Regions from separate parts of the Janibacter alittae genome, predicted to be linked through region 1. Evidence: riboswitches for the same ligand, from Rfam matches in the RefSeq annotation. Region 1 holds a riboswitch; the other holds the start of a gene.
The links. A riboswitch is a leader RNA that binds a small molecule or an ion and turns the genes downstream of it on or off. The one in region 1 is predicted to bind cyclic di-AMP.
Positions count from the first base shown of each region.

Region 2: it holds a riboswitch for cyclic di-AMP, as region 1 does, so the genes downstream of both, V1351_RS01710 (C40 family peptidase) here and V1351_RS15255 (NlpC/P60 family protein) in region 1, are expected to answer to the same signal.

Region 1 covers NZ_CP144913.1:3,165,145-3,180,894, forward strand. Annotated here, with positions in the region: gene V1351_RS15240 (hypothetical protein) at 1-548, opposite strand, end outside; gene V1351_RS15245 (hypothetical protein) at 532-777, opposite strand; gene V1351_RS15250 (GNAT family N-acetyltransferase) at 810-1,772, opposite strand; cyclic di-AMP (ydaO/yuaA leader) riboswitch at 2,009-2,169, shown strand; gene V1351_RS15255 (NlpC/P60 family protein) at 2,167-3,177, shown strand; gene V1351_RS15260 (GTP pyrophosphokinase) at 3,335-4,033, shown strand; gene V1351_RS15265 (C40 family peptidase) at 4,229-5,071, shown strand; gene V1351_RS15270 (class I SAM-dependent DNA methyltransferase) at 5,216-5,872, shown strand; gene V1351_RS15275 (SRPBCC family protein) at 5,958-6,404, shown strand; gene V1351_RS15280 (phytoene desaturase family protein) at 6,425-8,014, shown strand; gene V1351_RS15285 (hemerythrin domain-containing protein) at 8,072-8,542, opposite strand; gene V1351_RS15290 (ankyrin repeat domain-containing protein) at 8,613-8,993, shown strand; gene V1351_RS15295 (DUF2200 domain-containing protein) at 9,164-9,514, shown strand; gene V1351_RS15300 (NAD(P)/FAD-dependent oxidoreductase) at 9,606-10,802, opposite strand; gene folE (GTP cyclohydrolase I) at 10,799-11,452, opposite strand; gene V1351_RS15310 (hypothetical protein) at 11,449-11,880, opposite strand; gene V1351_RS15315 (helix-turn-helix transcriptional regulator) at 11,989-12,678, shown strand; gene V1351_RS15320 (hypothetical protein) at 12,788-13,195, opposite strand; gene V1351_RS15325 (fatty acid--CoA ligase) at 13,397-15,046, shown strand; gene V1351_RS15330 (dihydrolipoyl dehydrogenase family protein) at 15,043-15,750, shown strand, end outside.
Region 2 covers NZ_CP144913.1:337,085-352,834, reverse strand. Annotated here, with positions in the region: gene V1351_RS01730 (Na+/H+ antiporter subunit D) at 1-462, shown strand, start outside; gene V1351_RS01725 (Na+/H+ antiporter subunit E) at 459-1,037, shown strand; gene V1351_RS01720 (monovalent cation/H+ antiporter complex subunit F) at 1,034-1,300, shown strand; gene mnhG (monovalent cation/H(+) antiporter subunit G) at 1,297-1,650, shown strand; gene V1351_RS01710 (C40 family peptidase) at 1,776-2,690, opposite strand; cyclic di-AMP (ydaO/yuaA leader) riboswitch at 2,692-2,865, opposite strand; gene V1351_RS01705 (metal-dependent transcriptional regulator) at 2,999-3,712, opposite strand; gene V1351_RS01700 (hypothetical protein) at 3,865-4,605, shown strand; gene V1351_RS01695 (SDR family NAD(P)-dependent oxidoreductase) at 4,632-5,369, shown strand; gene V1351_RS01690 (hydroxyacid-oxoacid transhydrogenase) at 5,382-6,680, shown strand; gene pdxH (pyridoxamine 5'-phosphate oxidase) at 6,761-7,465, opposite strand; gene V1351_RS01680 (acyltransferase family protein) at 7,482-9,509, opposite strand; gene V1351_RS01675 (acyltransferase family protein) at 9,506-11,488, opposite strand; gene V1351_RS01670 (citrate synthase 2) at 11,656-12,765, shown strand; gene V1351_RS01665 (LppX_LprAFG lipoprotein) at 12,780-13,601, shown strand; gene serC (phosphoserine transaminase) at 13,636-14,757, shown strand; gene V1351_RS01655 (MFS transporter) at 14,895-15,750, opposite strand, start outside.

The DNA.
Region 1 (15,750 bases):
TCCTCGACGGGCACGCCCGTGTCGCGCACGAGGTAGATCCACGGGAAGGCCCGGATCGCCACCTGCCAGCCATCGGTCTCGAAGCGGCGGACGGGCCCGGTCCACACCACGCGCTTGTGCTCCCACTGGGTGGTCGTGCGGCGGACCCTGTGCGTGAGCATCCCGGCACCGACGGTGCGCCATCCCTGTCGACCGGCGATCTCGAGCTCCGCCATCTCGTCGAAGGCCGTGACCGGCCCGAGCCACCGCTCCTGCCCGTCGCTGCGCCCGTCGTCGTGGGCGTCACCCCTGCGGGCGCCGAAGCGCTGCTGGGCCGCCTGCCTGCTCATCCCGAGGACGTCGCCGAGGCTCGCCCAGCTGTGGCCGGCGCCCCTGGCCGCACCGACGGCGTGATGCAGGAGTGCATCGACCTCGTCCTCGGCGGCGGCTGCGCGCCGGACGATCGCGAGGTGGTCCTGGTGGCCGTCCTCGACCTCGAGGCCGGCCAGGATCGCGGCGCCCAGGGCCTGCGCCAGGGCGGGGGCCTCGTGCTCAGCGCCCACTGTCACGACTCGGCAGCCACGCGCCCGGCTCCACCCCGCGTGCCACGGACTCTTCCGCACCGTGGAGCATTCCGAGGACGAACGCCCCGACCAGCGCGAGAGCGAAGCTCGCCCCCTGCAGCGCCCCGCCGACGAATCCGTCGGGGCCGAGATCGATGCTCACGAAGAGCGCCACCGCGCCCACCGCCAGGAGCGCCCACATGAGGCGCCGGGTCCGCTGAGTGGTTGTCGCCATGCGTCAACACTGCCTTGACATCGACCAGCATGTCAAGCGCCGGTTGACATGTCGTGGACGAGCAGCCGCAGCAGCGGTGCGGCGTCGTCGGGCAGGTCGGCGGTGGGATCGAGCCAGCGCACCTCCTCGATCTCGGCGGCGGGGACGACATCCGGCCGGGACCGTGCCGACAGGTGGGGATGGCTGAAGACACTCGCGATGAGCGGGCGGCCGACCTCGTTGGCGGCGGCGGTCCGGTACACCCCGACCAGGTCGAGCAGCTGCGGCTCGAGCGTCAGACCGAGCTCCTCCAGGACCTCGCGCAGCGCGCACTGCGGCGGCGCCTCGCCCGCCTCGGGCTTGCCACCGGGATGCATGAAGGAGGTCGTCCCCCGCTTGCGGACGGTGAGCACGGACCCGTTGGCATCACGCAGGACCACGGCGCTGACGACGATCGCGTCGCCGACGTCGCGCGGATGATCGGTGGCCAGAGCGGCATAGACGAGTGAATCGGTCCACTCGCCCTTGCTCCACCAGTCCTGACGGTGCCGGGCCTCCAGGTGCATCCCGAGCCGCTCGCACAGGGCCGCGGAGGCGGTATTGCGTGCGTCCAGCTGCGCGACGATGCGGTGCATCCCGTACCGCCCGAACCCGACCTCGAGGATCGCCCGCGCCGCCTCGTTCGCGAACCCCTGCCCCTCGACGTCCGGGTGGAAGACCCAGCCGATCTCCCCCTTCGTCCCGGTCCCGTCGCTGGCCCACAGCCCGACATCGCCGATTACCTGCCCCTCGTGCTCGACGACGACGGTGAGCGCCCGCCCCGGGGTGTCGAGACCGACACCGCCCATCCGCTCGGCGACCACGGCCCGCCCGGACTCCAGCGTCCACGGCCGGCTCAGCAGGTAGCGCGCCACCTCGGGGCGGGAGTAGTAGGCGAGCAACGCATCAAGATCCGACTCGACGTAGGGGCGCAGGACCAGGCGCTCGGTGCGGATGGGGACGAAGGGGGCGGACACGGCGTTCAGGATGCCCTCCGGAACACCGCCGGGTCACCTCCGCACCAGCGGAAGGATCGACCAGCCCACGGTCGCAGACCTCCGCCATAGCGCCTTTCTGCGAGTCTGGCCGTTTCCTGAACGCGGTGTTCAGATTTCTTGACCCCAGCGTGACCATTTCGTGTCCTGATGGGTTAGTCTCGTCCACGCCGCCGCACCCAGCGGAGGCCCGCTCTGGTCGCCGAGTCCTGCCACCCGGATCGGAACAGCACAAACAGGAAGTGGCAGGAGCGGGGGACCCACGACCTCTGGCCGACAGGCCTCGGGGTGAAGTCCTTCGGCCCGGACATCCGGGCCCGGACGGGTGGTCTCCATCCCAACCCGACAGCTAACCCCGCAGGCGCAGGAGAGACCGATGACCCACTTCTATGCAGGTCGCCACCGCGCCCAGCAGCTGCCCACCCTCCGCAAGACCGGTCTGAGCGTCGCTGCGGCCGCAGCGTTCGGCCTCACCGCCCCGGCCCTGCTGACCACCGGCAGCGCCTCCGCCGCGCCGGCGACCGTCAGCACCCCGTCGGCCCCGAGCACGACGACCACCTTCTCCGGGATCGTCAGCTACGGCGACCGCGGCTCCGTGGTCCGCAAGATCCAGCGCGTGGTCGGCACCAGCGCCGACGGCATCTTCGGCCCCGCGACGCTCTCGGCCGTCAAGCGCTACCAGGCCGGCCACGGCCTGACCGTCGACGGCGTCGTCGGACCCCGCACCGGATCCGAGATGGGGCTGGGCGGCTCGACGTCGGGCTCCAGCGCGTCGACCCGCACGTCGAGCAGCACCACCAACTTCTCCGGCGTCGTCAGCTACGGCGACCGCGGCTCGCTCGTGCGCGAGATCCAGGGCGTCGTCGGCACCGGCACCGACGGCGTCTTCGGTCCCGCGACGCTCTCGGCCGTCAAGCGCTACCAGGCCGGCCACGGTCTGACCGTCGACGGCGTCGTCGGCCCCCGCACCGGCTCGGTCATGGGCCTGACCGGCTCGACGAGCTCCGACCGCGCCTCGCGCGACAGCGACCGCACCTCGCTCTCCGGGAGCGCGAGCACCAGCTCGGTCCTGGCGACTGCGGCCAGCCTGGTCGGCACGCCCTACCGGTACGGCGGGACCACGCCCAGCGGCTTCGACTGCTCGGGCTTCACCCAGTACGTCTTCGCCAAGCACGGGATCTCCCTCCCGCGTACGGCCGAGCAGCAGCGTCAGGCCACCACCCGCGTGTCCTCGCCCCAGCCGGGCGACCTCGTCTTCTTCGGTGCCCCGGCGTACCACATGGGTATCTACGCCGGGAACGGCATGATGTACGACTCCGGCAACTCCCGCGTGCCCGTCTCCAAGCGGGCGATCTGGACCTCGAACGTGACCTACGGTCGCGCCTGATCCACTCCTGCGACGACGACGGGCCCCGACCACACGGTCGGGGCCCGTCGCCGTCCCGGGTCCGGGCCGGGTCCGTGGTGGGACCGGAGCACGACGGGGCCCCTCTTCGTCGCGTCCTAGGCTGGTGGCCGATGCACACCGATACTGCGGAGACGACATGAGCGGGACACCCGAGCTGTCCGACGAGGCCGTCCGCCGCTTTGCCCGGATTCGCGAGGACTTCACGCGGATGATGCTCGGGTACCGCTTCGGCATGGAGCAGGTGGCGACCCGGCTGGACATCCTCCGCGAGGAGTTCACCGAGCTGCACCAGGACAATCCGATCGAGCACATCTCCACGCGACTGAAGAGCCCCGAGAGCATCATCGCCAAGGCGGCCCGCCAGGGTGTCGAGCTGGAGATCGAGCCACTGCGGCAGGCGATCACCGACATCGCCGGCATCCGCGTCGTCTGCCCCTTCGTCGCCGACGTCTACCGGCTCGTCGACTCGCTTACCGAGCAACCGGACATCACGGTGTGCACCGTCAAGGACTACATCGCCAACCCCAAGCCGAACGGCTACCGTTCCCTGCACGTCATCCTGGAGATCCCCGTCTTCCTGTCCTCCGGGGCAGTGCAGGTCCCGGTCGAGGTGCAGTTCAGGACCGTCGCGATGGACTTCTGGGCGAGCACCGAGCACAAGATCTTCTACAAGTACGAGGGGGACGTCCCCGCCGACCTGCGCCGGCGCATCACCGAGGCGGCCTCGACCGCGGCCCGGATGGACGAGGAGATGGCCGACCTGCTCCGCCGCGTCCACGGGGAAACCGGCGGACCTCCCGACCAGGCCCGGATCGCCGGTCCGGAGTTCATCTGAGGCGATCGGGAGTCCGGGCACGGACACCCCGTCGTTATTGATTCGTTACCTGATGCCCTACGGTGGTCCGCGGCTCCGGCATGCGCCAGAGCCCCGTCGGGAGCGCCGCGTCCTGCCGAACCCGACGGCCCCCTGTTCGACACAGGCAGGAGCGGGCTGCCGACAGCCGGCGGTCCGCAGGCGTGAGGAGAATCCATGACCATGTTCTACGCCGGGAGCCACCGCGCGCCCCGCACGGCCCCGACCACGACCCAGCGCGCCGGAGTCGGCCTCGTCGCCGCCGCCGCGCTCAGCCTGGGCGCGACCACCATGACCGCGACGAGCGCCTCCGCCAACGCGGGGGGCCCGACCGGCAGCGCGCCGGCACCGTCGGGCACGGCCACGACCGGGTCGTCGAACTTCAGCGACGACGTACGTCTCGGCGACGAGGGTGACGTCGTCACCGAGATCCAGCAGCAGGTCGGTGCCACCGAGGACGGCGCCTTCGGCCCCGAGACCGAGGCGGCCGTCCAGGAGTGGCAGGGCGACAACGGCCTCGCCGCCGACGGTGTCGTCGGCCCGGAGACCGGCTCCGCGATGGGGCTGGACGGTGGGGCCGAGTCCACGTCCAGCGCCTCCGGCGGTGGGGCCACCTCCGTGGCGGGCAACGGCGGGGCCACCTCCGTGGCGAGCAACGGCGGGGCGACCTCCGTGGCGAGCGATGCCGACAGCGGCTCGCTCCTGGGCACGGCCGCGAGCCTCGTCGGGACCCCGTACGTCTACGGCGGCGAGGACCCCTCCGGTTTCGACTGCTCCGGCTTCACCCAGTACGTCTTCGCCCAGCACGGGATCGACATCCCGCGGATGACCGGCGACCAGCAGGCCGCGGCCACCCCCGTGTCCGACCCGCAGCCGGGCGACCTGGTCTTCTTCGGCTCGCCGGCCTACCACGTGGGCATCTACGCGGGCGACGGCCAGATGTACGACTCCGGCACGGAGGGCTCGACCGTCACCAAGCGTGACATCTGGACGGCGAACGTGACGTACGGTCGCTTCTGATCCGATCCTCGCAGGGCCCCGACCGGCAACGGTCGGGGCCCTTCGCAACTGCCCGGGCTCTTGCAACCCCCGGACCAATGCCGCGCAACTGCTTGGGCTCCTGCGCAGACCGAGCGGTCCGCGGCAGATGGCAGGCTAGGGGGCATGGGCAGCGAACAGACGGAACACGACCACGCGGGACACACCGGCACGGGGAACTTCGACGACAAGGCCGCCACCTGGGACGAGGACCCGGACAAGGCCCGCCAGTCGGGTGAGGTCGCCCGCGGCATCGCCGCAGCAGTGCCGCTGGCCCCACGCAGCCGGGTGCTCGAGTACGGCGCGGGCACCGGCCTGGTCACGATCGCGCTGCTCGACGACCTCGTCGAGCCGACCCTCACCCTGGCCGACAGCTCCTCCGGCATGCGTCAGGTGCTCGCCGACAAGGTCGAGGCGGGGGTCCTCCCTTCGCCGACCCGGGTCTCGGACCTCGACCTGGAGACCCACCCGGTCCCGACCGACCACTACGACCTGATCCTCTCCTCGATGGTCATGCACCACGTGAAGAGCTTCGACGTCGTGCTCGGCGCCTTCTTCGAGATGCTCGACCCGGGCGGTCACCTGTGCATCGCCGACCTCGACGCGGAGGACGGCTCCTTCCACGGGCACGACTTCGACGGGCACCACGGCTTCGACCGGGTGAGCCTGCAGGCATCCGTGGAGCGGGCCGGGTTCACCGACGTCACCGTCTCGGACTGCTCCTCGATCACCCGCGAGGACGCCACCTATCCCGTCTTCCTCGCGGTCGCCCGCAAACCCTGAGACCCCCGCGCGACGCCACGGTTCCCGCATGATGGGCCCCGGCACGGGTAGGTCGGGGGTCCCCCTGCCTACCGTGGAGCGCTCCATGCCAGAGAACTCGATCGTCATCGATGCCCCACCCGGCGCCGTCTGGGAGGTGCTCGCCGACGGGTGGCTCTTCCCGCTGTGGGTCGTCGGTGCCTGCCGGATCCGCGACGTGGAGCCGAGCTGGCCGGCAGCGGGAAGTCGCATCCACCACTCCGTCGGCGTGTGGCCGGGCGTCATCGACGACGACACCGAGGTGCTGGCCTCCGAAGAGGCAACGGCGCTGCGCCTGCGGGCCCGGGCATGGCCGATGGGCGAGGCAGAGGTCCTCATCACCGTGGCTCCCTCCGGCCGGCAGAGCGAGGTGACCATCGTCGAGGAGGTCGTCTCCGGTCCCGGTCGGCTCGTGCCCGCAGTGGTCATGGGGATCGGGATCTCCTGGCGCAACAAGGAGACCCTCCGTCGGCTCGAGCTCCTCGTCGAGGGCCGCGCCGCCCGATCGGTCTGACGGCGTAGCAGGATGGCTTCATGACCAGCACAGCACCCGACGCGGTCGTCATCGGTGCCGGGCCCAACGGTCTCGTCGCCGCCAACCACCTCGTCGACGCCGGGTGGTCGGTGCTGGTCCTCGAGTCCGCACCAGAGGTCGGCGGTGCGGTGCACAGCTCGCGCGACGTCCATCCGGACTTCGTCCACGACACCGGCAGTGCCTTCTACCCGCTCGCCGCGGCCTCACCGGCGATCACCTCGCTCCACCTCGAGGACCACGGGCTGCGGTGGCGGCAGGCGCCGGCCGTCCTCGGGCACCCCACTCGTGACGGCGAGTGGGCGCTGCTCCACCGAGACCGGGAGGTCACCGCCGCGTCGATGGAGGGACAACACCGCGGCGACGGCGACGCCTGGCTGCGGTTGTGCGAGCAGTGGGACCGGATCGGCGACCACCTCGTCAGGGGGTTGCTCACCCCCTTCCCTCCGGTACGCGCAACGGCGGGCGGGCTCCCCCGGCTGCCCGGAGTCGGCGGGCTGCGCTTCGTCAGGGACCTGTTGACCCCGGTGCAGCAACTCGTGCGCGACCGCTTCGGCGGACGCTCCCCGCAGCTGCTCCTCGCCGGGAACGCCGGGCACGCCGACATCCCGCTCGACTCTCCGGGGTCCTCGCTCATGGCCCTGATGCTCACGATGCTCGGGCAGACGGTGGGCTACCCGGTCCCCGAGGGTGGCGCGCACCAGCTGACGCTGGCCCTCGCCCGGCGTCTTGAGTCCCGCGGCGGCGAGATCCGCCGTGGTACACGGGTGTCCGGCATCGACGTCATCGACGGCCGGGTCGCGCGTATGCGCACCGCCGAGGGTGAGGCCATCGCCGCCGGCCGAGCGGTCGTCGCGACGGTGAGCGCACCCGCGCTCTACGGGAGTCTGCTCGACGCGCAGGACGTCCCCGCGAGGGTGGCGAAGGGGATGGAGCACTTCGCCCTGGACCCCGCCACGGTCAAGGTGGACTGGGCGCTCGACGGTCCGGTTCCGTGGGCGTCCGCGCCCTCCTCTGCCCCGGGCACGGTCCACATCGCCGACTCCCTGGAGCAGATGACCGAGTCGCTGCAGCAGGTCTCGACGGGAGCGGTCCCGGCGCAGCCCTTCATGCTCGCCGGGCAGATGACCACGACCGACCCCACCCGTTCACCGGCCGGCACGGAGTCGATGTGGGCATACACCCACGTGCCGCAGAAGACGCGCACCGACGCGGGCGACAGCGGCATCCGGGGTGAGTGGGACCGTGACGACTGCGAGCGCTTCGCCGACCGGATGCAGGAGCGGATCGAGCAGCTGGCACCCGGATTCGGCTCACGGGTCGTCACGCGGCGCATCCTCGGGCCGCACGAGCTCGAGGCCCACGACGCCAACCTCATCGGCGGGGCGCTCAACGGCGGCACCGCGCAGCTGCACCAGCAACTCGTCTTCAGGCCGGTACCGGGCGCCGGCCGGGCGGAGACCGGGATCACGGGGCTCTACCTCGGGTCGGCCTCCGCCCATCCGGGCGGCGGGGTCCACGGCGCTCCCGGAGCGAATGCGGCGCGGGCCGCGCTGGCGCACGCGCGGATGCGCAACGTCCTGCCCTGGTGACCGGACCCGGTCGGTGCGTCGCGATCGTGCCGCTGCGCGCCGACGCGCTGCCCGCCGTCAGGCCGGGGCCATCTCGGCGCGCCACCCCTCGGGCAGGTCCCCGTCGACGAGCGACGTCGCCACCTGGTCCAGTTCCTCGGTCGCGAGGCTCTCGTCCGCCGCCGGGTAGAGGATCTGCTCCTCCTTCAGGTTGTGCGCCGCAAGCTGCGCGGTCAGGCGATCGCACTCCCGACGAAGGGAGGTCACGTCCGGGCGGTCATCGGCCAGGAGACCGTCGACCGTGTCGAGGGTCCCCCAGATCTCCCCGTGCTCACGGAGCATGACCAGGACCGGTGGGATCATGCCGGCCGCACGCAGCGGGGGAAAGAGGTGGGCCTCCTCGACGTGGATGTGGTGACGCAGCTCCCTCGCCGACGCGCGGAAGGTCCCCGCCCGCACCTCCCCTTCGTCCAGACCCGCGACGAACTCGGCGAGCCGCTCGTCGATGCTGTCGTGCTGCGTCTTCAGGTCCTCGGCCACGCCGCTCATCGCGCCCTCCTTGTATTAACTACGAGTTCAGTAGTGACAATACCCGGTCACCGACCGGCACACTGGGTTCATGAGCGATCTCCCCGACGCAGCGATCGAGCTCGCCCACCAGCTGTTCGACATGGCGCGCGAGGGGCGCGGGGAGCAGCTCGGTGCCTACCTCGACGCCGGCGCACCGATCGACCTGACCGACCCGAGCGGCAACACCCTGCTCATGCTCGCGGCCTACCACGGCCACGCCGGCCTGGTGAGCGACCTGGCGCGGCGCGGAGCCGATGTCGACGCCCTCAACGACCGCGGCCAGGCCCCACTGGCCGGGGCAGTCTTCAAGGGGGAGGACGAGGTCGTCGCCGCACTGCTGGAGGGGGGCGCCGATCCGGACGCCGGGCAGCCGAGCGCCCGCGCGACCGCGCAGATGTTCGACCGTCCCGACCTGCTGCCACCCGCCTGAGGGCCGTGCACAAGAGGGACTCCTGGTGCACGATCTCCAAGAACCAGGGGGCGCCGGTGACCAGGAGTCCCTTCCGTGTTCGCGTCCGATCGGCGCGAGGCGCAGAGCGGCCCACTGTCGCGCGGAGGAGTCCTCGCGTACCGGCATGGTGGGGTCGGTACCGTCACGTCATGAACAAGGTCTTCACCATGAGCGTCGCCTCCGTCTACGTCCACTACGTCACCAAGGTCGAGCGGAAGGGCCGCACGACGGCCGAGCTCGACGAGGTGATCCGCTGGCTGACCGGCTTCGACCAGCAGCAGCTGCAGCGCCACCTCGACGAGGAGACGACCTTCGAGGACTTCTTCGCCGATGCCACCCTCAACCCCAACGCCTGCCTGATCACCGGCTCCGTCTGCGGCGTGAAGGTCCAGGAGGTCGAGGACCCGCTCATGCAGCAGATCCGCTACCTGGACAAACTCGTCGACGAGCTGGCCAAGGGCAAGGCGATGGCCAAGATCCTGCGCACCCCGGCGGTCTGACCCGGCCGAGGTTCGTGCGTCGACGGGTGACGGTCGACGCGCTCATGGCTCGTCCGCGCGCCCACCTCCACCCGGGGTCGTCCCCGCATCCTCACTCGACGGCGTCACCCAGTGGGATCGACACGTCGCGCAGTGCGTCGGTGGCCTCGTACCCAACGCACGCGCGCAGGTGGTCCGTGGCGTCCCAGTCATTGGTGTGCATGCCCGCCACGACCACGCCGTCCCTGATCATCAGGGCGTTGAGCACCCGGCTGTCCCGGTCGCCGCGGATGACGACCTCGTCGGCCCCGTCCGGTCCGAGGTGGCCGACGTACTCCATGCCCAGGTCGTACTGGTCGGTGAAGAAGTACGGCTGACGGGTGTACGGCTCCCGGCCACCGAGCATGCTGCGGGCCGCGTGGCGTCCCTGCTGGATCGCGTTGTCCCAGTGCTCGACCCGGATCCGGCCCAGCGTCGGGTGGGCGTGGTTGGCGACATCACCGGCGGCGAAGACGTGCGGATCGCTGGTGCACAGCCGCTCGTCGACGACGATCCCGTTGTCGACCTCCAGGCCGGCTGCCTCGGCCAGCGCGACCTCGGGCTGTGCCCCGATCGCGACGAGGACGATGTCCGCGACGACCTCGGTGCCGTCGGAGAGGGTGGCTCGGGCGCCCCCTTCGCCGCGCTTGATGGCGGTGACGGTCGTGCTGGTGCGCAGATCGACCCCGTGCTCGCGGTGCAGACCGGCGAGGACCTCGGCCATCTGCTCGCCGATCGGGCCGGCCAGCGGTGTCGCTGCTGCTTCGACGACGGTGACCGTGCCGCCGGCCTGCCGGGCCGCGGAGGCGACCTCGAGCCCGATCCAGCCGGCGCCGATGACCAGCAGACGGCCGGAGAGGTTCTTCCTCAGTGCCTCGGACTCCTCGATCGTGCGCAGGTAGGCGAAGGGGGCCCCGGACTCGTCGACCATCGGCAGGTGCCGCGAGGTGGCACCGGTGGCGACGAGCAGCTCGTCGTAGCCGATCGTGCGGCCGTCGACGGCGAGGGTCCGCGCGGCCGGGTCGAGGTCGCCGACCACGCTCCCGGTGATCAGCTCGATCCGCTGCCGTTCGTACCAGTCGGCGTCCTTGACGGCGGCGTCCGCGGCGGTGCCGGTGCCCAGGAGGATGTCCTTGGACAGCGGCGGGCGCTCGTAGGGGGCGTGGGGTTCGGCGCCGACGAGGACGATGTCGCCGTCGTAGCCCTGATCGCGCAGCTCGGCGGCGGCGCTGGCGCCGGTGAGGCCGGCCCCGATGATGGCGATGGTCATGGCGTGCTCCTGGTGAGTTCGAGGAACTCGGCCCGGCTGCGCGGATCCTCCCGGAGCCGGCCGAAGAGTGCTGACGTGCTCGTCACTGTGCCCGGCACCTTCGCACCGCGCAAGGACATGCAGGTGTGCTCCGCGTGGACGACCACCCCGACCCCGCGGGGCCGCAGGGCGTCGGTGAGGTGGGTGGCGACCTCGTGGGTGAGCCGCTCCTGGGTCTGTGGGCGGCGGGCGTGCCACTCGACCATCCGCGCGAACTTCGACAGGCCGAGGATGCGCCGGCCCGGCAGGTAGCCCACGTGGGCGACCCCGGTGAAGGGCAGGATGTGGTGCTCGCAGACCGACTGGACGGGGATGTCGCGGACGAGGACGAGCTCGTCGTAGCCCTCGTCGTTCGGGAAGGTCGTCAGCTCGAAGTCCTCGCTGCTCGTCATCTCGATCAGCGCCTGCGCCATGCGATGCGGCGTGCGGGCGAGGTGCTCGGAGGTGGTGTCGAGCCCGAGGGCCGTGAGCAGGGCGTCCGCGGCAGTCTCCGCCGCGGCGGCGTCGATGGCCGGGCGGGAGCCCGCGACCCGCAGGTGGGGTCGCGTCACCCCCGGTCGGCCGTCGACATCGTCGACACCCTCGGGCCGGAGGGCTCTCGCGCGGCTCATGCCCGCTCCGACGTGCCCGACCAGGCCAGCGCGGCGAGCGCGAGCGCGCCGACGAGCAGGCCGAAGTCACGCAGGGCGACGTCGTAGAAGCCGCTGAAGGTGAGCAGATTGATGATGATGCCCACGAGCCAGGCCGAGACCAGCAGGGAGCCGTAGCGGGGGGCGAGCGCGACGACGATGCCGGCGAGGATCTCGATGACGCCGACCGCGTACATCGCCTGCTGGGCGGTGCCGGGGACGATCGCGTCGATCCACGGCGCGAGGTAGCCCGGCCAGTCCGTGAGGATGTTGGCGAACTTGTCCAGGCCGAAGGCGATCGGGGCGATGGTGAAGACCGTGCGCAGCAGCAGGAAGGCGCGCTCGGCCCCCTTCGTCGAGATCGCGGGCGGGTGGGAGGTGGAAGGGGGGTGGGCAGTCGTGGCGCTCATGGCAGGTCCTCCGGTCGAATTCAGGAAACCTCTCTAAACAAGAGATTCTTGAATCTTAGACCGCAGCCAACCTCTTGTGTCAACAAGAATGTGTTTTAGACTTCGTTCATGAGGCTCAGTGCACTGGCGGCCGGGATCGGCGCCCTCTCCGACGACACGCGACGCGCGCTCTACGAGTACGTCGCGGCGCAGCACGCGCCCGTCGGTCGCGACGAGGCGGCCACGGCCCTCGGGATCCGCGCGCACAAGGTGAACTTCCACCTCGACCGGCTCGTCGAGGAGGGACTGCTCGACGTCGAGTACCGACGCCTCACCGGCCGCACCGGCCCCGGCGCCGGTCGCCCGAGCAAGCTCTATCGTCGATCCGACCGGGAGTTCTCCGTCTCGCTCCCGCCGCGCCGTTACGACCTGGTCGGCAACATCCTCGCCTCCTCGATCACCCGGGCACGGGACGGCCAGTCCCTCGAAGCCGCCCTGCACGAGTCCGCCCGCGAGCACGGGCTGACAGCCGGCCGGGCAACGATCCACGACGAGGACGCGACGATCACCCAGCTCGCCGCGGCGCTAGCGGAGCAGGGCTACGAGCCCGATGACCACGACGGCGTGCTCGCGCTGCACAACTGCCCCTTCGACACCCTGGCGAGCAAGCACACCGCCTTGGTGTGCGCCCTCAACGAGAGCTATGTGCAGGGTGTCGCGGACGGTATGGGGTGTTGCCAGGTGGATGCCCGCCTCGAGCCGGGCGAAGGCAGATGCTGCGTCCGGGTGCACCGCCGCGAGGAATCAGCGCGCGAGTAGTCGGCGTCGGGTAGGCCGAGCCAAGGGTCACCGGCAGCAGTCGTGTCCCTCCGCGGCCGGACGTGGTGCGTGGGGTCGCCTCGCACCACTGACGAGACGGTCGGTCGCGTTACGAGATGGTCGGTCGCGCGTCGTCCTCGGGGTCGTTGATGTGCGGTTCATCCATCTCGTTGGTGGCAGGGCCACCCGACTCCACGAACCCCAGGATGCTCCCGTCATCCGACTCGATCACCAGGCTGGATCGCGCACCGCGCATGATCTTGTCGGTGATGTTGTCCAACTCGACCGGATTCGGGTCGCGGCCGATGCGGTGCATGGCCGCGCCGAGGCGCTCCAGCACGACAGCACGCTCGAGCTCGGGGCCCGCGCTCACGACCTCGACCACGGCATCGGCGAAATGCTGCAGGGCCTGCCCGTTCTCGCCGCGATCGGTGCCGTTGAGCACGAGTCGCTCCGAGGTGTGCTTGAGATTCGGATGCCCATGGTGTGCAGGGATCCTCGACTCGTCGTGTGACATCCTCGACCTTCCTGTGTCATCGCCCGCCAAGGGACCGACACACACGATGGGTGCGTGCGGCCGCCACGGCAGATTCTGCCCCGATTCTCGTCCTCCGCTTCCGGGTTGTCGAGCCCCGGGGCCCGCCTCGCACGACGGGCGGCAGCAACGACCGCACCGAGGGTATGGACGTGGCGCGCGCCACACAGTTGGATGGGTGGCATGCAGAGCACCATGCAGGACTACCAGCTGACCATCGCCTCCCTGATGCACCACGGGACGAGCGTCCACCCCGACTCGGAGGTGGTCACCGCGACCGCCGAGGGCTCGCGATCCATCACCTATGCCGAGCTCGGGAAGCGCACCGCCCGGCTCGCGGGCGCCCTGCGCGCGCTCGGCATCGAGGGCGACGACCGGGTCGCGACCTTCCAGTGGAACAACGCCGAGCACCTCGAGGCCTACCTGGCGATCCCGTCGATGGGCGCTGTGCTGCACACCCTGAACATCCGCCTCTTCCCCGAGCAGCTGATCTACGTCGCCAACCACGCCGAGGACAAGATCGTCATCGTCGACGACTCACTCGTCGGCCTGCTCGCCCCGCAGCTGCCGCACCTGGAGACCGTCACCCACGTGCTGGTCGCCGGGCCCGAGGCGGCACAGGCGAACCTGGACTCCCTTCGATCCTCGGGCAAGGAGGTCCTGCTCTACGAGGACGTCCTCGCCGAGCAGCCGGAGACCTTCGACTGGCCGGAGCTGGACGAGAACGACGCTGCCGCCATGTGCTACACGAGCGGCACGACCGGCAACCCCAAGGGCGTCGTCTACAGCCACCGCTCTGCCTACCTGCACTCGATGGCCTCCTGCACCGGCAATGTCGCCGGCCTGACCTTCGCCGACCGGGTCCTGCCGATCGTGCCGATGTTCCACGCCAACGCGTGGGGCCTGGCCTACGCCGCGATCATGAGCGGTGCCTCGCTGTGCATGCCCGACCGCTGGCTGCAGGCCGAGCCGCTCGTGCGCTTCGTGACCGAGAGCCGGCCGACGATCTCCGGAGCGGTGCCCACGGTCTGGAACGACGTGCTCACCCACCTCGACGACCACCCCGAGGTGAAACTGGACTCCCTGCGCCGCATCCTCTGCGGTGGCTCCGCCGTCCCGGTCTCGCTCATGCAGGCGCTGCGCGAGCGCCACGGCCTCGACATGATCCAGGCGTGGGGCATGACCGAGACCTCTCCGGTCGCCTCGGTGGCCAATGTCCCGCTGGGGATCCGGGGCGAGGAGGAGTGGCGTTACAAGGCCACGGCCGGCCGGCTGCTCTGCGGGGTCGAGGGGCGCATCGTCGCCGATGACGGCAGCGTCCTCCCCCGCGACGGCGAGGCCGTGGGCGAGCTCGAGGTCAGGGGGCCGTGGGTCACCGCGGGCTACTACGCCTCCGACGACCCCGATGCGGAGGCGAAGTTCGACCACGGCTGGCTGCGCACCGGCGACGTCGGCACCCTCGACCACCTCGGGTACATCACCCTGACCGATCGCGCGAAGGACGTCATCAAGTCCGGCGGCGAGTGGATCTCCTCGGTCGACCTGGAGAACGCGCTCATGGGTCACCAGGCCGTCCTCGAGGCCGCGGTCGTCGGCATCCCGGACGAGAAGTGGCAGGAGCGGCCGCTGGCCACCATCGTCGTCAAGCAGGGCGCCACCGTCACCGCCGACGAGCTGCGCGAGCACCTCGCCGGGGACTTCGCGAAGTGGCAGCTGCCCGACGCCTTCGCCTTCATCGAGGAGGTGCCGCGCACGTCGGTCGGCAAGTTCGACAAGAAGGTGCTGCGCCAACGCTTCCGGGAGGGGGAGCTGCGGGTGGAGCCGCTGTCATGAGCGCCCCGCATCCCGAGCGGACGGCCACCGACGACGACGTCGACGTGGTGGTCCTCGGCGGCGGCCCCGTCGGGGAGAACCTCGCCCAGTACGCGGTCGAGGGCGGGCTGAGCGCCACGATCGTGGAGGGCGAACGCTACGGCGGGGAGTGCAGCTACTGGGCGTGCATCCCGAGCAAGGCCCTGCTGCGCCCCGCGGCGGTCGCCACCACCAGCACCCGGCTGCACGGGGTGGTCCCGACCGACGTCGACCGCGACGCTCTCCTGGCCCGACGCGACGAGTGGGTCTCGCACTACGACGACTCCGGCCAGTACGAGTGGGCCGAGAGCGCGGGGATCACCGCGCTCCGGGGGCAGGCTCGCCTCGTCGGCGAGCGGGAGGTGGAGGTCGAGGGCGAAGGGGGCACCCGTCGCCTGCGCGCGCGGCGCGCCGTGGTCATCGCCACGGGCAGCGAGGCGGTCGTGCCGGAGCCTTACCGCGCCGCCCACCCGTGGGACTCCCGTGACGCGACCGCGGTCCGTGAGGTGCCCGACCGGCTCGTGATCGTCGGCGGCGGGGTCGTCGCCTGCGAGGCGGCGACGTGGATGGCCGCACTCGGCTCCCACGTGACGATGCTGGTGCGCGGTCCGGGTCTGCTGGAGCGGATGGAGCCCTTCGCCGGCGAGGTGGTGGCCGACTCCCTGCGGGCCAAGGGGGTGGACGTG
Region 2 (15,750 bases), 530 kb from region 1:
TTCGTCGGCAAGGTCGCGCTCATCCAGGCCGGTGTCGAGGTCGGTGGACCGACGGCGTGGCTGCTCGTCGTCGGCTCGGTCGTCACCTCCCTGCTGACCCTCTACGCCATCGCCAAGACGTGGAGCTACGCCTTCTGGCGGCCACGACTGGACGGCGCGGAGCACCAGACGCTCGAGATGCCGGCTCTCACCCCCTCCTGGGGCCGCCTCAGCGATGCCATCGGGGCCACGGTCGCCGCGCAGCGCCCGCAGACGCCGATCACTCCCCCGACCAGGCCGGTCGCGGTGCGTCGCGACATGCCACCCGCGATGTTCGGCGGGGCCACCGCTGTGGTCGCCTTCAGCATCGGCCTCTCCCTCTTCGCCGGTCCGCTCTTCCGCTACACGGATGCGGCCGCCGAGCAGATGATCGCCCGCGACGCCTACGTCCGGGTCGTGCTGCCGATCGAGGAGGGACGATGAGCGCCCGCCGGATCTCTCGGCGCCTCTCGGCGCGAACCCGTGGTGGATTCCAGCCACGGGCCATCATCGCGCTGGCCGTCGTCTGGGTACTGCTGTGGGATCGGATCACCCTCGGCAACGCCGTCAACGGCCTGATCATCGGTGCGGTGATCACCCAGATCTTCCCGCTGCCGTCGATCCAGTACTTCGGGCGGATCCACCCCTGGCGTCTCCTCGTGCTCACCCTTCGCTTCTTCGTCGACCTCGTCAGCGCGGCGATCGAGGTCAGTATCGCCACGCTCGACCGCCATCCGCCCAAGGGCGGGTCGATCGTCGAGGTGCACCTGCGGGTGCGCAATGAGCTGTACATGACGATCATCTCCGCGCTCGTCTCCCTGGTGCCCGGGTCGATCGTCGTCGAGGCCCGTCGCACGGCCAACGTCCTGTACGTCCACGGCTTCCACGTCACCACCCCCGAGGGGCTCGAGGAGCTGCGCCGGGACGTCCTCGCCGTCGAGACCCGCGTCGTGCGCGCGCTCGGGTCCGACGAGGAACTCGAGGCCGTCATGGGCGCCACCGAGAAGGAGACGGCATGAGCATCATCCTCGGTCTCGCCATGGGGCTGCTCCTGGGGGCCGCCGGCCTCGCCCTGACCCGCGTCGCCCTCGGCCCCACCAACCTCGACCGGGCCCTGTGCCTGGACGTCATCATCGTCATCATCACCGGCATCCTCGCCACCCAGATCGTGCGCACCGAGGACGCCTCCTCGCTGCCGATCCTCGTCGTCTTCAGCCTCACCGGCTTCGTCGGCTCGGTGTCCGTGGCCCGCTTCATGGGCCGGAAGGAGGACCCGGAATGAGCTGGACCGCCCTCCTGGACATCGCCGGCGCGCTCTCGCTGCTGCTCGGTGCCCTGCTCGCGTTCATCGGGGCGGTCGGCTTGGTCCGCCTGCCCGACCTCTTCGCCCGCATGCACTCCGCCACGAAGCCGCAGACGCTCGGCCTGCTGCTCATCCTCCTGGGGCTGGCCCTGACGGTGCGCACCTGGGGCGCCGTGGCCACGCTGCTCATCGTCATCGGCGCCCAGGGCCTCACCGCCCCGGTCGCCGCCCACATGCTCGGTCGCGCCGGCTACCGCAGCGGCACCACCGAGGACGACCTGCTGCACATCGACGAGCTGGGCGAGGCCTACCGCCGCATGCAGCGATGAGCGGCTGCCCCGCCTGAGCGGACGGAGGGGCGGGGTCGCCCGACTCAGGCCGCCGTCCGGTCACCTCGAGACACGACGAAGGGGGCGAAGGGAGAGTCTCCCTTCGCCCCCTTCGTGCAGGTCGATCAGACGCGGCCGTAGCCGGAGACGCCGCTGAAGACCGGACGGATGGAGACCGACTTGCCGCTGCTGGGAGCGTCGATCATCATGCCGTCGCCGAGGTAGATGCCCATGTGGTAGGCGGGCGACCCGAAGAAGACGAGGTCACCCGGCTGCGGGTCGGACACGGGCGTGGTGGCCGCCTGCTGGGCGGTCGTCGTACGGGGCAGGGAGACGCCTGCCTTGCCGAAGACGTACTGGGTGAAGCCCGAGCAGTCGAAGCCGGACGGGCTGGTGCCGCCGTAGACGTAGGGCGTACCGATGTACTGCTTGGCGATGCCGATGACACCGCCCGAGGACGGCGCCGGCGCCGGCGCGGGGGCACTCGACCCGGACGAGCTGCTCTGCGCGGGGGCCTGACGCTCCTGCGAGCGGCTCGGCGCGGACTCCTGGCGCTCCTCGGTCTGCTCCTGGGTGGCCTGCTGCTCATCGGCGGCCTGCTCGTCGGCGGCCTGCTCGGCAGCAGCCTCCTGCGCGGCCTGACGCTCGGCCGCCTCGCGCTCGGCGCGCTCACGCAACTCCGCCTCGGTGGGGCCGGTCGGCTTGGCGACCGGCTCGACGCCGACCTTGCCGAAGGACGTCGCGGCCTTCTTGGAGGACTTCGCCGCCGGCGCGGTCACGGCGGCGGTCTGCTCCAGCGCCACGACGGCCCGCTCGGACCCGCTGGCCTGCAGGGCGCTGGCGGCCTGCGGCGTGGGCTCCGTGGTGTCGAGGGGGCTGGCCTGCGCGGGGATGGCGATCGCGGCCACGAGACCACCTGAGGCGGCCAGGACGGCCGAGCCCTTGGCCAGCGGCGTGCCGGCCTCGGTGATGATCTGGCCGATCTCGGTGGCCGGGTTGTAGCGGCCTGGGGCGCGGTGGCGCCCGACGTTGTGGGACACAGTTTTCTACCTCTCCCGCCTACGAGGTCAGCTGTCGGGTTCGGGCCAGAGGTGCGGCCCGGTCCCGTGGCGACACGTCACCGGGGTGACCTGTCTCCGCGGGACTTCACCCCAAGGGGCATCTGCGATGGCCCGGTGTGGGTCCCCCGCTCCTGCCAAGCGGTGTTCGTCCAAACCCGTCAGTCGCGGTGGCAGGACTCGGCGCCGCTCGACGGATCCGCCCAGGGGAGGCGGACGACCCGACGGTACATGGCGATCACGGGGATGTCACGCCAAGGTCACGGAAGCCACCGGGGAAGGTCACGACCTCACCGGTGCACGGACTCCACGAAGACGTGGTCGGCGACGCCGCGGGGCAGCGACACCGCGTCGGCGGGGTCCGCTCCGTCACGCTGGACGACGACCCGCTCCTCGTCGTCGACCGAGACCTGGACGACCACTCCGGGGTGCAGCTGGGCAGCGGTGAGCAGGGACAGGGCGTCGGTGTCGACCTGCGCGGTCTCGCCGATGCGCCGCACTCGGAAGTCCCCCGTGTGGTCCTGCTCCACGATCTCGCTCAGGCTGGACAGGCCCTCCCGGTAGTCGATGACCTCGTCCTCTCCGCTGAGCAGCTCGTCCAGTCCGGGGATCGGCGTCCCGTAGGGCGACTCGCGGTGGTCGGGCAGGATCCCCAGGATCTTGCGCTCCACCCGCTCGCTCATCACGTGCTCCCACCGGCAGGCCTCCTCGTGGACGTGCTCCCAGTCGAGGCCGATGACGTCGACGAGCAGGCGCTCGGCCAGACGGTGCTTGCGCATCACGCGGGTGGCCAGCTGCTGTCCCTCCTCCGAGAGCACGAGCTGACGGTTGGTCCCGAGGCTGACGAGTCCGTCCCGCTCCATGCGGGCGATCGTCTGCGAGACGGTCGGGCCCGAGTGACCGAGGCGCTCGGCGATGCGCGCACGCATCGCAGGGATGCCCTCCTCCTCGAGCTCGAAGATCGTGCGGAGGTACATCTCCGTGGTGTCGATGAGATCCTTCACACGACCCATCATGCCCTGTCCGTCCAGTCTGCGGACCGGGCCGAAGGCCGCCGCGGCGATCCGCGTGGCCACGACGAAACAGTCGGCGCCGGCCACCGGCTCGTGGACCGTCTGCGACAGGTCGATAGGTTGGCGTGGTGCACACCACATCCATGTCAACGACCGTCTCCGACCGCCGGGCCGGCCCTCCGGGGTGCGGCAACGGAGGGTGGGTCTGCGGGCTGCTCGTGGAGCGCCTCGACGACCTCGTCCCGGCCGAGGGGAGCGCGGCATCGGCGACGGTGCGCCTCACCGCCCCCACCCCGCTGAACCGTCCGCTGCGCTGGGAGGTCGACGGTTCCGTCGCCGAGCCCGATGCGCTCGCCGTCCACCTCCTCCACGAGGACACCCTGCTCGGCACCGCGCGCCGCAGTGACGGGCACGGTCTGGATGTCCCTGCCCCGGTCACCCTCGAGGAGGCCCGCGCCGCTGCCGAGGCCTTCGACCGCACCGGTCACCCGTTCCCGGGCTGCTACGTCTGCGGCCCCGATGCCCCGGACGGCCTGCACGTCTACGCCAGCCCGGTCGACTCGCGACCCGGTCTGCTCGCCGCACCCGTGACGCTGGGCGAAGGGGGGTTGCCTCCCGTCCTCGCCGCGCTCGACTGCCCGGGCGCCTTCGCCTCCGGGATCGACGAGGACCCGTTGCTGCTGGGCACCTTCGTCGCGACGGTCCACGAGGAGGTGCCGGTGGGTCGCGAGCTCGTCGTGCTCGCCTGGTCGACCGGCCGCGAGGGCCGCAAGCGCTGGTCCGGCACCGCCCTCTACGACGGCGACCGGCTCCTGGCGAGCGCCGCCGCGACGTGGATCGCCGTGCCCCGCGACCTGATCCCGGGCACCGCACCCGCAGCCTGAACCCCCTTCGTCATCGAGGAGAACCCATGACCCGCCCGCTCGCCCTCGTCACCGGCGCCAGCTCCGGCATCGGCGCCGCCACCGCCCGCGCCCTCGCCGCGGCCGGCCACGAGGTGGTCTGCGCCGCCCGCCGCACCGACCGGATCACCGAGCTCGCCGCCGAGATCGACGGTCGTGCGGTCACCTGCGATGTCACCGACCCCGCCTCGGTGGCCGCGCTGGCCGCCGAGGTCGGCGACCGCCTCGACGTCCTGGTCAACAACGCCGGCGGCGCGTACGGCCTGGACCCGGTCGCCACGGCCGACGTCGAGGACTGGCGCACGATGTACGAGATCAATGTCATCGGCACCCTGCGCATGGTCCAGGCGCTGCTGCCCGCGCTCGTCACCGGCGAGGGCATCATCGTCAACGTCGGCTCCACCGCCGGCCGCGTCTCCTACGAGGGCGGAGCGGGGTACACCGCCGCCAAGCACGGCCTGGCCACGATGACCGAGACACTGCGCCTGGAGCTGGTCGACCAGCCGGTGCGGATCACCGAGATCGCGCCGGGGATGGTCCACACGGAGGGCTTCTCGCTCACCCGGTTCAAGGGTGACGCCGAGCGCGCGAAGCAGGTCTACGACGGCGTCGCCGAGCCACTCGTCGCGGAGGACGTCGCCGACGCCATCGCCTGGATGGCCACCCGCCCTCCGCACGTCAACGTCGACCTGCTCGTGATCAAGCCGCGTGCGCAGGCCGCCCAGCACAAGGTCCACCGGGAGTAGGAAGGAACGCAGATGCAGCGCTCGTCACCGAAGGTCCCCGAGTCCGTCTTCACCTACGCCGCACCGAAACTGAAGTTCGGTCCCGGCTCCGTCGACGAGATCGGCCACGACGTCGCCGCACTCGGCGCCCACACCGTCCTCGTGGTCACCGACCCGCAGCTGGTCGCGACCGGTCACCCGGAGCGGGTCGCGCAGTCGCTGCGGTCCGCCGGGTTGGCGGCGCAGGTGCACGACTCGGCCGCGGTCGAGCCGAGCGACGCGTCCCTGGCAGCAGCGGTCGAGAGGGCGAAGGGGGGACCCCGCCCCGACGTCGTCGTCGCCGTCGGTGGTGGGTCGAGCATCGACACGGCCAAAGCGGTGTCCCTGCTGCTGAGCAATCCCGGCGAGCTGATGGACTACGTCAACGCGCCGGTCGGCGGCGGGCGTGCTCCCGAGCACCCCGTGCTGCCGGTCGTCGCGGTCCCGACCACCACGGGCACGGGCAGCGAGTCGACGACGATCTGCGTCCTCGACGTGCTCGCCGCCAAGGTCAAGACCGGCATCAGCCACGAGCGGATGCGCCCGGTCCTCGCGGTCGTCGACCCCGAGCTCACCGCGACCCAGCCGCCGGGCGTGACCGCCTCGGCCGGGATGGACATCCTGTGCCACGCGCTCGAGTCGTGGACCGCCCGGCCGTACTCGAGCTATGAGCACAAGAGCGCCGAGCAACGGGTGCCCTACTGCGGGGCCAACCCGATCTCGGACCTGTACGCCGAGAGGGCGATGCGCCTGCTCGCCGGCGCCTTCCGGGGTGCGGTGGCCGGTGACGCCTCGGCACGCGACGACATGGCGCTGGCGGCGACCTTCGCGGGGATGGGCTTCGGCAACGCGGGCGTGCACGTGCCGCACGCCAATGCCTACCCCGTCGCCGGGCGCGTCCACGACATCGGTTCTCACTTCCGGCCCGTGGACTACGACGCGAGCGAGGCGATGGTCCCGCACGGGATGGCGGTCGCGTCGACGGCACCGGCGGCCTTCGAGATGACCTTCGACGCCGACCCTGAGCGGCACCTCACGGCGGCTGCCTGGCTGGACCCGCAGGGGCTGGATGCGCACGTCGCCGCTCCCCAGCGGCTGTCGGCCGTGCTGCGGCGGCTCATGCGCGACATCGGTCAACCCTCCGGCCTGGCGGAGATCGGCTACACCGACGCGGACGTCGACGGGATCGTCTCCGGGACGATGCAGCAGCAGCGACTGCTCGCCACCGCCCCGCGCGAGGTCACCGAGGAGGACATCGCCGACGTCATCCGGGCGTCGATGCACCACTGGTGAGGGGTCCGCTGGTGGTTCGCGGACAACGGGATGAGGGTGGCTCCAAGGACGAGCGCGATCCGCCACCCGCGGACCCACGATCAGGGCTGGAGACGCTGCACCCGCCAGGCGCCCGCGTCGTCGAGACCACCGTCACCCACGCGGGTCCAGCGGAAGCGGTCGTGCAGGCGGTTGCTGCGGCCGGCCCACGCCTCGAGCTCGTCGACGACGATCCGCCACCCGCCCCAGAACTGCGGCCGGGGCACGTCCTGCCCCTCGAAACGTGCCTCGATCTCGGCCCACGCCTGCTCGAGCGGCTCCCGGCCCTCGATGGGCGCGGACTGGTGGGAGACCCACGCGCTCAGCTGGGAGCCGCGGGGGCGGTCGGCGAAGTAGGCGTCGACCTCGCTCTCCCCCACGCGCTCGGCTCGCCCGCGGAAGCGGATCGCCCGGAACATCGACGGCCAGGTCAGCGTCGCGGCGATGACCGGCGCGGCCTGCAGCTGACGGGACTTGGTCGAGTCGAGGTTGGTGACGAAGCCGGGCCCGGCGGGGTCGAGGAAGCGCATGAGCACGGTGCGCACGTCCGGCCGACCGTCGGCGTCCACCGTCGCGACGGCGATGGACAGCGGCTCCGGGACGTCCCCGCGATCCACCTGCCGCGCGCGGGCGGCGTCGATCCACGTCGTCACCAGGGCGAAGGGGGTCTCCGGCACCTCTGCTTCGGCCAGGCCCTCCCCGGAGTAGTCGACGTGGTCCGGGCTCGGTGGGGTGCGCGGGATGATCCCGTCGGGGGAAGCGCTCATCCCGTCAGCGTAGGCGTCAGCGGTGGGCGGCCTCGACGAGACGCGGCGTCAACCAGGTCCACACCGTGGCGGCACCGGCCGGCGAGAAGTGCACCGTGTCCGCGTACAGCGGGATGCCGTTGACCTCGTCGGTGTAGCCGTCGGCGCACAGCGCGCCGTGCAGGTCGAGGAGATCGCGCTCGACGCCGTCGATCGGCTCGGCGCCCTCTCCCTCCCCCTTCGTCCACGCGGAGACGGTCTCGTTGACCCAGGCGATGTTGGCCGGATCGGAGATCGGGCCGGCGAACTGCCGCAGTGCGGGGTCGAGCTTGTTGGGGTCGACCTGCCGACAGGGCATCGTGGCGATCTGCACGTGGGTGACTCCGGCGTCCTTCGCCCGCTGCTCGATGTCGGTGAGAGTGCGCTTGATCAGCGCGGCGGCCCGCGGGGTGCGCGACTCGACGAGCTCGCCGTCGACCTCGTGGTCACCGATGAAATGGACGCCGGCGAGCACCAGGAGGCTCTGCGAGCCGGCTTCCTCGACCTGCGCGGGCCAGTCGTCGCGCCACTGCTCGCAGCCCTCGAACTCGGACATCGGCTCACCGTCCGCGATGAGTGGGGCGTCGATGAGGTCGCAGCCGATCCGGGCCTGGTTGCTCAGGGTCACCCCGGGATAGTCCTCGCCGCGCCAGCCCTTGGCCAGGGAGACCCCCACGGAGTCGCCGAGCAGAGCGACGTCGACCGGCGGCTCGGCGTCGGTGAACTCCCCGTCGGAGGCGATCAGCGGCGGCACGTCGAGGTCGGCCGTGCTCACCGGCCGGGTGAAGGTGAACGCCGCGAGCACTGCCACGACGGCGGTCGCGGCCACCGGAAGCGCCCACACGGGAACGCCGGCACGGCGCGCGGCTCGTGGACCGGCCGGGCGCCGACGCAGACCGGCGGGCAGCAGCACCCCGAAGCCGTGCTGGAGCACCGGAACCTCGAGCCACCGGAACGACACGAAGGCGACCCCGATCGTCACCGCGAGCTGGACGACCACCGAGACGGCGAGGGGCAGCCCCTCCAGTACCGGGCCCAGCCAGAGATGGATCGGCCAGTGGTAGAGGTAGAGCCCGTAGGTCATCTGGCCCAGCAGCACGGCCGGCGACCATCCGGCGATGCGGTTGATCAGCATCGGGCGCGGGTCCGTCGCGGTCATCCCCATCATCCCGGCGCCGACCGCGAAGAGCAGCATCCCGCCGCTGGTGAAGAGCCACTCGCTGCGCGGGCCCACGATGAAGAAGGCGGACAGGGAGATGGCGAACCCGAGCAGGCCGATCGCCTGCGTCACCGGGAGCGAAGGGCGCCGCCCCAGTCGGCCACGATGGTCCCGTCCGAGGAGCACGGCCATCCCCGCACCGACGAGGAGGGCTTGCGCACGGGTGTCGGTGCCGTAGTAGAGGCGCGAGAAGTCGACCCCGGAGCGGGCGAGGTGGGCGGCCCACCAGGCGGAGGCCAGGGCGAGCGCGGCGACCACGACGAAGCGACCGGTGCGGCTGCGCCGGAAGAGCAGGAAGAGCAGCGCCACGAGCGCCGGGACGAGCAGGTAGAACTGCTCCTCCACGCCGAGCGTCCAGGCGTGCCGCAGCGGCGATGGGTTGCCGACCTGCTCGAAGTACGCGTCCTCCAGGCTGACCAGACGCCAGTTCTGCACGAAGGCCAGCGTGGCGAGCACGTCCCCCGCGTCGCGGTGCCGGTTGGCGGCCCCGGCGAAGAGACCGGAGACGAGGATCGCCGAGCAGGCCACGAGCAGCGCGGGCAGCAGGCGCTCGGCCCGCCGTCGGTAGAAGCGCAGGACGTCGATGGTGCCGTTCTTGGCGAACTCGGAGATGAGCAGTCGCGTGATCAGGTACCCGGAGAAGGCGAAGAAGTGGTTGATGCCGACCCAGCCGCCGACGAGCGCCGTGACCCCGAAGTGGTAGAGCAGCACGAGGACGACGAACAGCCCGCGGTACCCGTCCAGGGCCGCGAGCCGCTGGGCGCCGGCGGAGGTGGTCAGCCCCCCGGTGATGCGGGTCAGGCTCATGGACCGGCCTGCTGGTAGTTCTCGCTGACCCGGCCCAGGAGGTAGTTCCAGATCATCGGGGTCGCCTCGGGCGAGAAGTGCAGGTAGTCGTTGAAGACCCGGATGCCGTCGATCGTCGACTGGTAGCCGTCGGAGCACAGCGCCTGGTGCAGGTCGATCAGCTCGACGTCGTCGTACTCGGCGGCCCAGTCCTCGACGAGGGTGTTGATCTTCACCGGCTCCTTGTACTCCTGCACGATCTTCGGGCTGGAGTCGAAGACGACGCGGAACTCCTCGGGGATCGACTCCTTGACCGGCTTGCGGCAGGGGACGTTGACCAGCTGCACCTGCTCGGCGCCGGCGGCCATCGCCTCGTCGTGCACCGTGTCGAGCCGGTCGGTGATCAGCTGGAGGTAGTCGTCGTCGTCGAGCCAGAGCCGCTCGCCGTCGACGACGTGCGGCACGGCCAGCAGCGGCGAGGCGAAGACGAGGAGGACGTCGTCGTCGGCCTGGTCGAACTGCTGGGGCCACTCCTTCTTCAACGCGACGCACTCGGGCTGGTTGCCCACCTGGAAGCCCGGCGCCCAGCTCATCGGCTCGGCGAGCAAGTCGCAACCCTCCTTGGCGTAGTTGTGCACGGTCACGCCGGGGAAGGCGCCCGTCGGGAAGCGGTCGGCGAGGTAGAAGGGGACGGAGTCGCCGTACACGCCGACGCGGGCCGGCTCCTTCGGCACGTACTCGGGCTGGTCCTCGACGATCGTCGGCGGCGGGCCGGCCGGGGCGGCCGCGATCGGCGGCGAGCCCGCGGTCTCGGGCGCGCTCTGTGCGACGGCGAAACCAGCGCCGGCCAGCACGACGATCGGCGTCACCACGGCCGCGGCGACGCCCGACGCGGACCGCACGGACGGGAAGAGGCCGCGCACCCCCTTCGCGATGATGGGACGCTCGACGTAGGTGTAGGACAGGTGGGCGATGCCCACGGTCAGCACGGCACTCACCGCGAAGTTCACGACCGCGCTGTCGCTGAGACGGCCGTTGCCGATGGCCAGCCAGATCGGCCAGTGCCACAGGTACAGCCCGTAGGACATGCGTCCGGCATGGGCCAGCGGCCGCCACCCGAAGACGGTGTGCACCCAGCTGGGCCGCGCGTCGACGCAGGCGATGACCAGCAGCGCCGAGCCGAGCGCGAAGAAGAACATGCCGCCGGCGTTGAACATCCACCCCGAGTACGGCCCGACGAGGAGGAAGGAACCGACGCTGGAGACCACGCCGACGATCCCGGCGGCGAGGACCACGGGCCCGGAGAAGGTGGGGACACGGCCGTTCGCCCCCGGGGCGAGCCACACGCCCAGGGCGGCGCCGATGAAGAGGGCCTGCGCGCGGGTGTCGGTCCCGTAGTAGACGCGGGGGAAGTCGCTGGCGTCGTGGAAGCCGAGCACCGCGGTCCACACCGCGCTCGCCACGGCGCCGAGGAGCAGCACGAGGGTGATCAGGCGGCGCGAGCGCGCGAGCACCATCAGCCCGAGGATGACGAAGGGCACGAGGACGTAGAACTGCTCCTCGATGGCCAGAGTCCAGGCATGGCGAAGGGGGGAGGCTCCCCCCCGGGTGCCGAAGTACTGGTCGCCCTCGGCGATGAGACGCCAGTTCATGACGTAGCCGAGCGTCGCCAGCACGTCGCCGCCGATCGTGCGGCGCACGGTCTCGTCGGCCCAGAGGAAGACATAGGTGACGATGAAACCGAGGACGAGGAAGAGCGCCGGCAGCAGTCGACGGGCACGGCGCTTGTAGAAGGCCATGGCGTCGATGTCCCCGCGGGTGACCTTCTCGTCCACGAGGATGCGGGTGATGAGGAAGGCGGACAGGACGAAGAAGAGGTTGATGCACACCCACATGCCCGCGAGCTGGTCCACCCCGAAGTGGTAGGCCATGAAGCAGAGCATGAAGAGGCCACGGACGCCGTCGAGCGCCGGGCTGTAGCCAAGGCGTGAGCGTGCCACCGCGCTCCTGTCGTTTCTCTCGTGCGGCGCCTTCGCCGGTCCTCGCGGCACGCCGTGGGTGGGCCTCGAGGAATGCTACCCGTCGGTTCCGAGAGGGACAGGGGGCGTGCGTCACAGCGTGGAGAGTGCACAATGGGCGCTGCAGACGCTGAACTGGAGGCACAACCATGTCCGACACCGATGTCAAGCACGGACTCGAGGGCGTCGTCGCCTTCGAGTCCCGTATCGCCGAGCCCGACAAGGCCGGTGGAGCCCTGCGGTACCGCGGGGTCGACATCAATGACCTCGTGGGCAAGGTCTCCTTCGGGCGGGTGTGGGGCCTGCTCGTCGACGACTCCTTCGACCCGGGCCTGCCGCCCGCCGAGCCCTTCCCGCTTCCCGTGCACAGCGGCGACATCCGCGTCGACGTCCAGTCCGCCCTCGCGCAGCTCGCACCGTTGTGGGGTTTCCGCCCCCTCCTCGACGTCGACGACACGCAGGTGCGCGACGACCTGGCCCGCGCGTCGGTCATGGCGCTGTCCTTCATCGCCCAGTCCGCTCACGGCCAGGACGAGCCGATGGTCCCGCAGGCCCGCGTCGACGAGGGGAGGAACATCGTCGAGCGCTTCATGATCCGGTGGCGCGGCGAGCCGGACCCGAAGCACGTCGAGGCGATCGACGCCTACTTCACCTCGGCCGCCGAGCACGGGATGAACGCCTCCACCTTCACCGCACGGGTCATCGCCTCCACCGGCGCCGACGCCGCAGCCTGTCTCTCCGGAGCGGTCGGCGCCATGTCCGGGCCGCTGCACGGCGGCGCCCCCTCACGTGCGCAGCACATGATCGCGGGCGTCGAGCGCACCGGCGACGCGACGAAGTACGTCAAGGACGCACTGGACAACAAGGAGCGCCTGATGGGCTTCGGCCACCGTGTCTACCGCGCCTACGACCCCCGCGCCGCCGTCCTGCGCGACACCTGCAAGCGCCTGGGCGCACCCCGTTACCAGGTCGCCCTCGAGCTGGAGAAGGCCGCCATCGCCGAGCTGGCCGAGCGCTACCCCGACCGCACGATGGAGACGAATGTCGACTACTGGGCCGCGGTCCTGCTCGACTTCGCCGAGGTGCCCGGCCACATGATGACTCCGCTCTTCGTCAGCGCGCGCACCGCCGGCTGGTCCGCACACGTGCTGGAGCAGAAGCGCACCGGTCGCCTCATCCGCCCGAGCAGCAACTACGTGGGACACGGCCCGCGCCCGGTCACGGACGTGGCCGGGCACGACCAGCTGCCCACGGCCTGACCCGAAGGAACACCGTGCGACTGACCCCGCCCCTGCTCGCCGCCGCGCTGGCCCTGGCCATCACCGGTTGCGCGGACGACGGTGCAGGTCCGGGTCCGACCGCGCCGCAGAACGAGTCCACGCCGGCCGCGCCGTCCACGTCGTCCGGGTCGACGGCCTCCCCCGAGGAGGCGGCGCCGTCATCGACGCCGACCGACACGGGCAAGCCCTTCGACCCCGAGGAGTTCACCACCCGGCTCGAGGCGGCCGTCGAGGAGACGCCGACCGTGCGCATCGACGTGCAGGTCCAGATGAACGAGACCATGAGCGCCGCGGCGAAGGGTGTGCAGGACCTGCGACGCAACGCCCTCGACATGGACCTGGACCTGGGCAACCAGCAGCTGGGGTACCTCCTCGTCGACGGCCAGTACTATCTCGCGCAGCCGCCCAAGTGGGTCCCGGTCGAGGAGGACTCCGACAACCCCGCGGTCGGACAGACTCTGCAACAGATCCAGATCCTGAGCATGCGCAACCAGCTCGACGCCTTCGTGGCCGGAGTCGAGCAGGCCGGGACCAAGGGCAAGGAGAAGGTCGGCGGGGTCTCGACGACGCACTACACCGCCAGCGTCGACTCGCAGCGGGCCCTTGCCGAGCTCGGCATGGAGAAGGCCCCCGGGACGGCCGACACGATCCTCTACGACGTCTGGCTCGACGACGACGACCTGATCCGCAAGATGTCCTTCTCGGCCAACGGTGTCTCCGCGGAGGTGATGGCCAGCGAGTGGGGCCAGCCGGTGGACATCAGCACGCCGAAGCCCTCCGAGATCGCCCAGTCGCCGGATTCCGGGACGCCCTGACCGCCGCGGCCGCTCGTGGGGGACAATCCGTGGCGTGAGCGACCAGATCCGCATCCCCCTCGCCCTCCTCCCCGCTGACGGGCGTTTCGGCTCCGGCCCCTCGAAGGTGCGTCTCGAGCAGGTCGAACACCTGCAGCAGATCGCCACGAGCGTGCTGGGCACCTCCCACCGGCAGGCGCCGGTGCGCTCCATCGTCGGCTCTGTGAGAGAGGGGCTCACGCAGCTCTTCTCCCTCCCGGACGGCTACGAGGTCGTCCTCGGCAACGGCGGGGCGAGCGCGTTCTGGGACATCGCCACCCTGGGCCTCATCCGCGAGCGCTCCCAGCACCTGGTCTTCGGCGAGTTCTCCGGCAAGTTCGCCACCGCCGCCAGCCGTGCCCCCTTCCTCGCCGAGCCGAGCATCCGCTCGGCCGAGCCCGGGTCGTTGGCCCACCCCGTCGCCGAGGCGGGTGTCGACGCCTACGCCTGGCCGCACAACGAGACCTCGACCGGTGTCATGGCGACGGTCGTGCGGCCCGAGGGCGCCGCCCCCGACGCGCTCGTGCTCGTCGACGCCACCTCCGGCGCCGGCGGTCTGCCCGTCGACATCGCGCAGACCGACGCCTACTACTTCGCCCCGCAGAAGTCCTTCGCCTCCGAGGGCGGGCTGTGGTTCGCCGTGCTCAGCCCGGCTGCGCTCGCCCGCGCCGAGGAGCTCGCGAGGACGGACCGGTGGGTCCCGGCCTTCCTGTCCCTGACCAGCGCGATCGACAACTCCCGCAAGGACCAGACCCTGAACACCCCGGCGATCTCCACGCTGGCGCTGATGGACGAGCAGGTGCGCTGGATGAACGAGTCGGGCGGGTTGGACTTCACCACCGCCCGCACGGCCGACTCCTCGGCCCGCATCTACGACTGGGCGGCGAAGGGGGCGCACACCACCCCCTTCGTCACGGACCCGGCCGCGCGCTCGCAGGTGGTCGCCACGATCGACGTCGACGAGGAGATCGACGCGGCCGCCATCGCGGCGACATTGCGCCGCAACGGGATCGTCGACGTCGACCCCTACCGCAAGCTCGGGCGCAACCAGCTGCGGATCGGGACGTTCCCGGCCGTGGATCCCGAGGACGTCTCGGCGCTGCTGGCCTGCATCGACCACGTCATCGAGCGACTCTGAGCATCCCGCACCAGCACCCCACATCGCAGGGGCCCACGCAGTTGCGAGCGCAGGACTCTAGACCAGCGCTGCGATGGCCGCGACGACGACGAGCGCGAAGAGCACGAAGAGCGTCATGTTCCGACGGAAGCGCGGGGTCATCGGGACGCGACCTCGGCCATGGCCTCGGGGGCCGGACGGGTGACGCGCAGGTGCGGCCGTCGGCTGTGGGAGTAACTCACCCGGACATTCTCGTGCCTGACCATCCACCGGGCGACGGCGGCCAGCGTGATCCCCACCGCGATCGCACCGACGCCGACGGTCCAGCGGGGACCGAGGACGTCGCCGATGACGCCGATGATCGGGGCACCGAGGGGCTTACCACCGACGAAGAGCGCCATGTACAGCGCCATGACGCGCCCACGCATCGACGGGTCGCTGCGCATCTGCACCATCGCGTTGGCGGTGGTCGTCGCGCTGAGCGCCGTCCCACCGCATGCGGCCAGCGCGATGGCGAAGGTCCAGTAGGTGGGGGCGAGCGCGGCTGCGGTTGCGGCGACAGTGAAGCCGGTCAGTGATGCCAGCAGCACCCGCAAGCGGGGCTGGTTGCGCCGGGCGGAGTAGAGGGCCGCGCTCAGTGAGCCGACGGCCAGGATCGTGCCGAGCAGCCCGTAGCCCTGGGCGCCGCGGTCGAAGACCTCGGTGGCCATGAGGGCGATGGTCATCTGGAAGTTCAGCCCGAAGGTGCCCAGCACGAAGACGAGCAGCAGCACGAGCATGATGTCGGGGCGCCCACGCACGTAGCGCAACCCTTCTCGGACACCACCGCGACCGGTGGCTCGGGGCGCGGGGCTCAGCTCACTGGTTCGCATGAGGGTCAGCGCGACGATCACCGCACCGAAGGACGCGGCGTTGAGCAGCAACGCCGGCCCGGAGCCGACCGCGGCGATGACCAGGCCGGCAACGCCCGGGCCGGCGAGGCGACCGAGGTTGAAGGAGGCGCTGTTGAGCGCG